Regions from separate parts of the Aeromonas encheleia genome, predicted to be linked through region 2. Evidence: riboswitches for the same ligand, from Rfam matches in the RefSeq annotation. Region 2 holds a riboswitch; the other holds the start of a gene.
What was found. Region 2 has a riboswitch for thiamine pyrophosphate ahead of thiC (phosphomethylpyrimidine synthase ThiC). Riboswitches for the same ligand answer to the same signal wherever they lie in the genome.
Positions count from the first base shown of each region.

Region 1: it holds a riboswitch for thiamine pyrophosphate, as region 2 does, so the genes downstream of both, thiB (thiamine ABC transporter substrate binding subunit) here and thiC (phosphomethylpyrimidine synthase ThiC) in region 2, are expected to answer to the same signal.

Region 1 covers NZ_LR134376.1:3,762,255-3,766,943, reverse strand. Annotated here, with positions in the region: gene thiQ (thiamine ABC transporter ATP-binding protein) at 1-422, opposite strand, end outside; gene thiP (thiamine/thiamine pyrophosphate ABC transporter permease) at 409-2,031, opposite strand; gene thiB (thiamine ABC transporter substrate binding subunit) at 2,007-2,987, opposite strand; TPP riboswitch at 3,136-3,226, opposite strand; gene EL255_RS17325 (PilZ domain-containing protein) at 3,315-3,605, shown strand; gene EL255_RS17320 (hypothetical protein) at 3,590-4,516, opposite strand; gene leuD (3-isopropylmalate dehydratase small subunit) at 4,627-4,689, opposite strand, start outside.
Region 2 covers NZ_LR134376.1:371,335-376,023, reverse strand. Annotated here, with positions in the region: gene thiC (phosphomethylpyrimidine synthase ThiC) at 1-1,886, opposite strand, end outside; TPP riboswitch at 2,166-2,279, opposite strand; gene EL255_RS01720 (hypothetical protein) at 2,354-2,839, opposite strand; gene EL255_RS01715 (hypothetical protein) at 2,927-3,343, opposite strand; gene EL255_RS01710 (response regulator transcription factor) at 3,434-4,126, shown strand; gene EL255_RS01705 (sensor histidine kinase) at 4,142-4,689, shown strand, end outside.

The sequences.
Region 1 (4,689 bases), 1.2 Mb from region 2:
GCCAGCCCCACCCGCTGCTGCTGGCCGCCGGAGAGCTGCTCCGGCAGCCGCGCCAGCATCTCGCCAAGGCCCACCCGCTCTGCGGCCTGTTTCACCTGCTCGCGCTGGGCCTGGCTCAGGCGCAGACCAGGGTGCAGGCCGATGGCGATGTTGTCGAACACCGACAGGTGCAGGAACAGGTTGTGATCCTGAAACAGGGTGGTGACCGGGCGCTCGGCGGGGCCGAGCGGCAGCAGATCGACGCCATCGAAGCTGAGGCGACCGGACTCTACCGGCACGAAACCGGCGATCATGCCGAGCAGGGTGGACTTGCCGGCGCCGCTCGGGCCGATCAGCGCGGTGATCTCCCCCCTGGGCAGGGTGGCGCTGAAGGTCACCCGCCAATCCGGGTAGCTGGTCGCCAGGGCATCAATGTTCAGCATTTTTTCCTCCAAGCCCCCGCTCTACCAGCCAGAACAGGGAGAAACACAGAATGAGCAGCAGCAGGGCGGTGGCCGCCGCATCGGTCAGCCGGTAGCTGCCGAGCTGTTGATAGAGCAGCCAGGGCAGGGTGGTAAGCGCCTGGCTGCCAAACATGGCGATGGCACCGAGATCTCCCAGGGACAATATCATGGAGAGTGCCATGGCCAGCGCCAGCGGGCGGCGCAGCAAGGGCCACTCCACCAGCCGCAGCCGATGCAGGCCGCGCACCCCCAGGCTGTCGGCCAGCCTGTCGTACTGGCGCACCACCAGCTGCATGGGGGCGCTGAGGGTACGCAGCACATAGGGCAGCGCCATCAGGGCATTGACCAGCACCACCAGCCAGGGGCCGAGGGCAAAGACATCAGTAAAGGGCATGAACATGATGAAGAGGCCAGTGGAGAGTACCACCGCCGGGATCATCAGGATCATGGAGCCGCTGGCTTCCCACAGGGCGGCGGCTCGCCGCTTGCGGGCGCGCACCCGCAGGTGACGGCTGGTGAGCAGCAGGGCGGCGCCGAGCAGGGTGGCCAGCAGCCCCGCCGCCAGCGCTATGGCCAGCGACTGGCCGCCCGCCTGCCACAGCTGGGGTGAGCGCAGGGCCGTCAGCAGGCCGGGGTTGAGGCCCGCGATCAGGATGGCCAGCAGCGGCGGCAGGAAGATGGCGAGCCCGAGCAGCAGGGCGGCACCGTCCAGCCAGCGGGTGCCAGGCTGGTGACGGTCCGGTCGCAGGCAGGGACGGCGATTGCTGAGCCGGCTGGAGGGGGTGGTCTGCAACCGGTGTTGCAGCATCAGCAGGGCGGCGGTCAGCAGCAGCTGCACCAGCGCCAAGCCGCCCGCGGTGGCGAGATCGAAGTCAAAGCGCAGCGCCTGATAGACGGCCACCTCCAAGGTGGTGGACTTGGGGCCGCCGCCGAGCGCCAGCACTGTGGTGAAGCTGGTGAAGCAGAGCATGAAGATGAGGCTGGCCAGCCCCGGCAAGATGCCGCGGATGAGCGGCCACTCCAGCAGCCGGAAGATATGGGAGGAACGCATGCCAAGCTGGCTGGCGAGGCGCCAGCTCGATTCGGGGATGCCCTCTATGCTCTGCAGGATGAGGCGCGCCGCCAGCGGCATGTTGAAGAACACGTGGGCCAGCAGGATGCCGAACAGGCCGTACAGGTAGTTGCCGGGATCCAGCCCCAGGCTGCGCAGCCCCTGTGGCAACCAGCCCTGGCCGCCGTGCACCGTGACTATGCCGAAGATGGCGATGATGACCGGCAGCACCAGGGAGAGGCCAAACAGCTTGAGCAGCAGGCGACGGCCGGGGAAACGGCGCCGTGCCAGGGCGCGGGCGACCGGAATGGCCAGCCCCAGGCTCAGCAGGGTGGAGAGCAGCGCCTGCCCCAGGCTGAAGCCCAGCACATGGCGCAGGTAGGGGTCGGCCAGCAAGGTACTGGGGAGAGTCCCCGCCTGCCACAGCAGGGCGGCGAGGGGGCCCAGCGACAGCAGCAGGATGAGGGCGGTGGCTGCGCTGCCCGGCAGCCACCAGAGAGAACGAGAGGGGCTCACTGGGTGACGGCTTGCAGCCACTCGCGGATCCAGCCCTTGCGGTTGGCGGCCACCTCATCACTGGCAAAGCTCAGCGGCCTGGCTACCGAGATCATCTGCTCGAAGCCCTTGGGCAGGGGAACTTCCGTCACCGGATACATCCAGTTGCCGGCGGGGATCTCCTGTTGGAAGGCGGGGCTTATCATGAACTGCAGGAAGCGGTCGGCCAGCTTGTCTTGCTTGGCGCCTGCCAGCTTGGCGGCCACCTCCACCTGGCGGTAGTGCCCCTCCTCGAAGGCGGCGGCCCGATACTGGGGCTTGCCCTCGGCGATGAGGTGATAGGCGGGGGAGGTGGTGTAGGAGAGTACCATGTCGGCCTCACCATCGAGGAACATGCCATAGGCCTCGGACCAGCCCTTGGTGACGGTGACCGTCTTCTTGGCGAGCTGGGCCCAGGCGGCGGTGGCCTGGTCACCGTAGACCGACTTCATCCACAGCATCAGCCCCTGACCTGGGGTGGAGGTGCGCGGATCCTGATAGATCACCTTGATGTCCTGGCGCTCGACCAGCTCTTTCAGGCTCTTGGGGGGCTGCTTGAGTTTGTCCTTGTCGTAGACGAAGGCGAAGTAGCCGTAGTCATAGGGGACGAAGGTGTCATCCTGCCAGCCACCCGGCACCTTGAGTGCGGCCAGGTCCGTGTGATGGGGGGCGAACAGCCCGCTCTGCTTGGCCTCGCTGACCAGCGCATCGTCCAGCCCCAGCACCAGGTCGGCCTTGCTGTGCTTGCCCTCCAGCCGCAGCCGGTTGAGGATGGCGACGCCATCCTCCAGCGCCACCAGATTGAGGGTGCAGCCGCACTCCTGCTCGAACGCCTGCTTGATCTTGGGACCAGGACCCCATTCGGCGGCGAAGGAGCTGTAGGTGTAGACGGTGAGGGTGTCGGCCGCGAAGGCTTGGGCCGAGAGCAGGCTGGCGGCAACCAGCAGAAGGGGTTTCATCAATGGCACTCCCTGTGAGTGGTGAGGTGCCAGCAACCGGTATTGCATCGGCGGCACTTCCTGTGGGTCCAGAGGTGCCAGCCGCATGAATCTCAGCGCTGGCACTTCTGCTATGGGTCAGGTGCCAGCGGATGAGAGCGCAAAAAACGAGCGCCATGCCTCAAATTCCTCCGCCAGCATTATCTGGATCAGGTTCACGGGTATAATCTCAGCGGTAAACCGCACCCCGTTTGAGCAACGAATCGCATTGTATTAACGTTCTCGGGGGGAGGCCAGCACAAACTTGTGCCCCGGGGACCCAGGGGGCCGCGACAGCAGGAGATGCGAGTGATCACCAGCACCAAGGAAAGACGCGCCTTCGCGCGCATGCTCATCAATGCCCCGGTCACCCTCTTCCAGCATCAGCAGGTGCTGGAGGGCATCTGCCGGGATCTCAGTGCCAACGGCATGGGCGTTGAGGTGAATGAACACGGCTTCGATCTGCAGCAACTCATCCGCATCAGCCTGGCGACCAGCAGCAACCTGCTGCCACCGTTCGAGGTCCAGGCCCGCATAGTGCGGGTGCTGGAGGAGGAGAAGGGGCTGTTGCTGGCGCTGGAGTTTCAGTCTCTGACCTGAACCTGCTGCACCTTCCACTGCTTGCTATCGACCAGCGTCTTGCTGGTCGATGCTATTTGGCCCATCGGCAGCTGGGCGGGCCCGGTCGGCTCCAGCAACAGATAGGTCTGCCCCTCCCAGGCCAGGGTCGTATCCCCCGGCTTGGCTGGCAGGGCGACCCCCAGCAGGGTATGGCCCGGCACGAACACCATGGCCTGGGGCAGCTCGGGAAAGCGTTGGGCGAGCATGGCCGCCATCAGGGTGACCTTGCTGTCACAGTCCCCCTGATTTTGCTCCAGCACCTGACGGGGGCTCAGGAAGCCCTTGCCGGTCCGGCCTGAGGGGCTGTCGAGCAGGTGGTAGGGAATGGCCTGGATGAAGTCGAGCATCTGGGCCACCGTCAGCTGCCGCGCCTCCGTCTCGGTGGCGCCTTCTTGTGTCAGCAGTTCGGTCAGCGGCGCCAGCTCCTGCCGGCTCTCCAGGGCGATGCGCACATGATCCTGCTTGATGGCGGGATGGCCATCGGGCGGGGTAAAGGGTTGGAAGTAGTGCTGCTTGAGCCACTCCGCCTCCAGCTTGCTGCGCTCCGGCCCGACCCAGTCTCGGGCCGCCCTGGCCTGCTCGGCGTTGCGACTCTTGATGCTCAGCAGCAGATCGGGGCGGGAGAGGGAGAACTGCACGGCGGGGAAGTCAATGACGGCCTGCTGCAGCAGCCGTTGCAACACCTCCTCCTGCATCCGGTCCGGGCGATAGGCGATGAGCGGCGGCAGCGTGCCGGGGGCCAGCTGGTAGCTGACTTGCTGGCTCTTGCCCTCGCTGTCCTGCCAGCCGGTGTCGATCTGGCCGCCACTGTTGTTGAAGTAGCGCTGGCTGGCCCCCGCCGGCAGCGCCAGCAGGGCGCAGAGCAGCGCCAGGCCCCCGTATCTCCTCATCCTTCCCTCGCTCACCCTCTACTCCCGCCGACATGAAAACAGGGAGCCTTGGCTCCCTGCTGATTCTACCCGTTTTCTGGCGGCGCAAGCCCGCATCTGAACGAGCTGGCTCAGATCCAGCTCGGCTGTCTGGCCTCGAAGGCGTCGATGGCGGCCCCGTGTTGCAGGGTCAG
Region 2 (4,689 bases):
GCAGCATCGAGTTTGGCGGCGTAGTCGCGCACGTCCTGGGTGATCTTCATGGAGCAGAACTTGGGGCCGCACATGGAGCAGAAGTGCGCCACCTTGCCGGACTCCTGGGGCAGAGTCTCGTCGTGGTAGGCGCGGGCGGTCTCGGGATCCAGCGCCAGGTTGAACTGATCCTCCCAGCGGAACTCGAAGCGCGCCTTGGACATGGCGTTGTCGCGGATCTGGGCGCCCGGGTGACCCTTGGCCAAGTCGGCGGCGTGAGCGGCGATCTTGTAGGTGATGAGCCCCTGCTTCACGTCCTCCTTGTTCGGCAGCCCCAGGTGCTCCTTGGGGGTGACGTAACAGAGCATGGCGCAGCCGTACCAGCCGATCATGGCGGCGCCTATGCCGGAGGTGAAGTGATCGTAGCCGGGGGCGATGTCGGTGGTGAGCGGGCCTAGGGTGTAGAAGGGCGCCTCGTGGCAGTGTTCCAGCTGCTCGGTCATGTTGCGCTCGATCATGTGCATGGGCACGTGGCCCGGCCCCTCGATCATCACCTGCACGTCGTATTCCCAGGCGATCTTGGTGAGCTCACCCAGGGTGTGCAGCTCGGCGAACTGCGCCTCATCGTTGGCGTCATAGACGGAGCCCGGGCGCAGGCCATCCCCGAGGGAGAGCGCCACGTCGTAGGCCGCGCAGATCTCGCAGATCTCGCGGAAATGCTGATAGAGGAAGTTCTCTTTATGGTGTGACAGGCACCACTTGGCCATGATGCTGCCGCCACGGGAGACGATGCCGGTGAGGCGCCGGGCAGTCATGGGCACGTAACGCAGCAGGACGCCGGCGTGGATGGTGAAGTAATCCACCCCCTGCTCGGCCTGCTCCAGCAGGGTGTCGCGGAACAGCTCCCAGGTCAGATCCTCGGCGATGCCGTTGGTCTTCTCCAACGCCTGATAGATGGGCACTGTGCCGATGGGGACGGGGCTGTTGCGCAGTATCCACTCGCGGGTCTCGTGGATGTAGCGGCCGGTGGAGAGATCCATCACGGTGTCGGCGCCCCAGCGGGTGGACCAGACCAGCTTCTCGACCTCCTCCTCGATGCTGGAGGTCACCGCCGAGTTGCCGATGTTGGCGTTGATCTTCACCAGGAAATTGCGGCCGATGATCATCGGCTCGGCTTCCGGGTGGTTGATGTTGCTGGGGATGATGGCGCGGCCGGCGGCCACCTCATCGCGCACGAATTCGGGGGTGATGTTGCCCGGCAGGCGGGCGCCGAAGCCCTGGCCCGGATGCTGGCGCAGCAGCAGCTCGGAGCGCACCCGCTCGCGGCCCATGTTCTCGCGAATGGCGATGAACTCCATCTCGGGGGTGACGATACCCTGGCGGGCATAGTGCAGCTGGGTCACCCGGCGACCCGGCTTGGCACGCAGCGGCTTGGGCAACTGCTCGAAGCGCAGGTGATCCAGCCCCTCGTCGGCGAGGCGCTCCTGGGTGAAGGCGGAGCTCAGGCCATCGAGGGATTCGGTATCGCACCGCTCCAGCACCCAGGCTTCCCGCAGGCGCGGCAGGCCGCGGCGCACGTCGATCTCGGCCTGCTCATCGCCGTAGGCGCCCGAGGTGTCGTAGACCGGCACCGACTCATTGGCCTCGAACTTGGGGTGCTCCTCGCTGCCACCGACGAAGGTGTCGGCCAGGGAGATCTCCCGCAGCCCGACCCGGATGTCGGGGCGCGAGCCCTGGATGAAGATGCGTTTGGAGTTGGGATGGGCCATGCCCTTGAGGTTATCGATAAAGCGCTGGGCGCTGGCACGCTGCTGGCGACGGCTGGCGACGGCTGGCTTGATCTGTTCAGATACGGCGTTTTCTGAAACGGACTGTACTTCTGGAACGGACTGTACTGGGGTAGACATAGCAAAACTCACATTAACTGGTTGAAGTTATGGGTGTTTGCTTGTCTGGAGTTCGAGGAGAAGTGATGAACCTGTGGGTGAGATGTGCTTCAAGAGGGAGCGAGCCCGGGATCTGTGCTTCCCTGCTCTGCTGTCTGGCTCCCCCCTGCTCGGGCGGGCCGTGCGGCGCCTCTATGGACAGGCCGGACGGGACAGACTCCCTCTCGTGCGCCCTGACTCATCGCGGGATTGACCCCTTCGATGAGCGGGAGAGGCTTGTCCCTCTCCCCGCGCGGCAACCCACTGGTTACCCTTGTTTCCCTTCGCAGGTTCTAGCCTGATCAGGTTCCACGGATCCCGAATTAACGGTCTCAGCTTCGCGTCGTTCGACGGTCGGCACTCCGACAAGATGGCGCCAGTATAGGTGGGTAAATAGAAAGTACAAGCCTTTAACAAATCGGACCTCTGGGTCCGGGCGAACCGTCGCCTCAGGGCTCAGACAGTTCATCCTCCGGATTGGGGATCAGCACCTCGGTCAAGCGTCCATCCTCATCGCGGCTCAGCACCAGCCTGAGGCCCGGTTGCAGGTCGGTGGGGCTGCCGTTCACCCAACGGGTCTTCGCATCGAACGCCAGCACTCCCAGCTCCTGCAACAGCAAGGTCTCCCCTGCGGTGGCGAGCAGCCTGTCCTCCGCCCGCAGCCACTGGCTGCTCTGCGCCAGATCCGGCGCCGTGGCGAGTACCCGGATCTGCTGGGCAACGCCGTACCGGCTCAGGATGGCGAGCCGCATGCCGGGCTTGAGATCGTCGGGCTGTCTCACCCCGGTCAGCGCGGCGTTGCCCAGCTCCAGTTCGGCACCCTGAAATTGCAGGCGGATGCCGTCGTTGTGCTCCAGCTCCACCAGCCAGAGTTCGGCCTCGGTGGCCAGGGTGCAAAACGGTAACACCCACAGCAGCAATGCGGTTCTGGTCATAGCAAATAGGCCCATGGTCAACCGGCGATGAGGTTTAACTATGGGCCTGGATGGGCACTTTTTCCGGTCGGCGCTGCTGCGGGCGCCTCAATCATCTTCGCGGCATTGGCTCAGCCGCATGCCGTCAAACTTGCACTCCAGCTCCAGCCAGCGCCCCTCGAACGGCGCCAGGCTGTCGTCCGAGGTGACATAGCCCCAGATCCGTCCCTGCTCCACCGGCCCCTCCAGCTCCATCTCCCCCTCCTCTTCCAGCGCTTCTACCTCGCGGATCAGCCGCTGCTCTCCCTGTACCACCCCTTCCAGATCGACCCAGGTGCCGCCGAGATCGTCTTCGTCCAGACCATCCTTGAAGCGGGTCTGTCCATCGATGACGAAGGGAATGCCGTTGACCATCAACTGACCCAGCTGCCAGCTGGTACGGCCGGTCAGCTTGAACTCGGCCGCCTGCGCCAGACCAAAGGGCAATAAAATCAATAGCCAGAGGGCACAGAGAGACTTCTTCATCGGGGATCCTCGGGGTTACACTGGCACACAGGATGCTTCATCCGGTGTGAAATGGCCGTGAAATGCCGGCCGAAACCAGGAGATCTGAACATGAAAATACTGGTGGTGGAAGACAATCCCCAGGTCGCGGAAACCATCATGGACTACCTGGAGCTGGCGGGACACCGGCTGGACTGTGCCTATCATGGCCAGGCGGCCCTGCAACTGCTGGCGGAGCAGCGCTTCGACGTCATCATCATGGATGTGATGATGCCGCGCCTCGATGGCCTGCGCACCGTCGAGCGGCTGCGGGCCGACGGCATTGCGACGCCCGTGCTGTTTCTCACCGCCCGCGACGGGCTGGACGACAAGCTGGCCGGCTTTCGCGCCGGCGGCGATGACTACCTGGTCAAGCCGTTCGCCATGGAGGAGCTGGAGGTCAGGCTGCAGGCGCTGGCCCTGCGCGGCCCCCGCAGCGATCTGGGGGCGCTTCGCTTCGGCGAGCTGGAGGTGGATCCCGCCAGTGGCCGCGCCAGCCGTGCCGGCGTCGAGTTGAAACTCGGCAAGATCCCGTTCCGGATCCTGACCCTGCTCACCCGCCGGGCCCCGGCCCTGGTCAGCCGCCAGGAGGTGCTCGACACCGTCTGGGGGGATGAGGAGCCCGACTCCGATGCCCTGCGCAGTCACATCTATGCCCTGCGCAACGCGCTGGACAAGCCCTTCCCCACCCCCATGCTGGAGACCCTGCACGGTCAGGGTTACCGGCTGGTGAAGCCTGGGAGCGAACATGCCAATGACAGCTGACGCGCAGGTGGCACCGTGAGTCTGCCCAGTCTGCGTCGCCGGCTGATCCTGGCGCTGGGCGGGGCCGGGCTGCTGCTGCTGGTGATCCTCAGCCTGCTGATGGTGGTGGCAGAGGACAAGATGGAGGAGCTGAGCCTGCGCCACTGGCTGGAGGCGGAGGTGACCCGCTACAACGACGACTGGCTGCGGCTCGGCACCGCGGCCCCGGCACCCAGCCCGCGCCAGTTCTCCAGCTACTGGACCGAGCACGGCCGCCTGCCCGCCTGGCTCAAGGCCTACCAGAGCCCGGGCTTCTTCGAGCACCAGCTCGGCAAGGAGGACAAGCACTTCCTGGTGCGGCCCCACCCCTCCGGCCAGGGCCTGCTCTATCTGGTGTTCAACGATGACGCCGACGACTACCTGGATCCTTACGAAGACAAGCTGCACCTGGTCACCCGCTTGATCGGCCTGGCCCTGCTGCTGGGCTGCATCGCGTTCGGCATCTGGCTGGTGCGCCACATCACCCGGCCGCTCGAACGGCTGCGTCAGCGGGTCGCCCACCTCACCCCGGATCAGGCGGACTT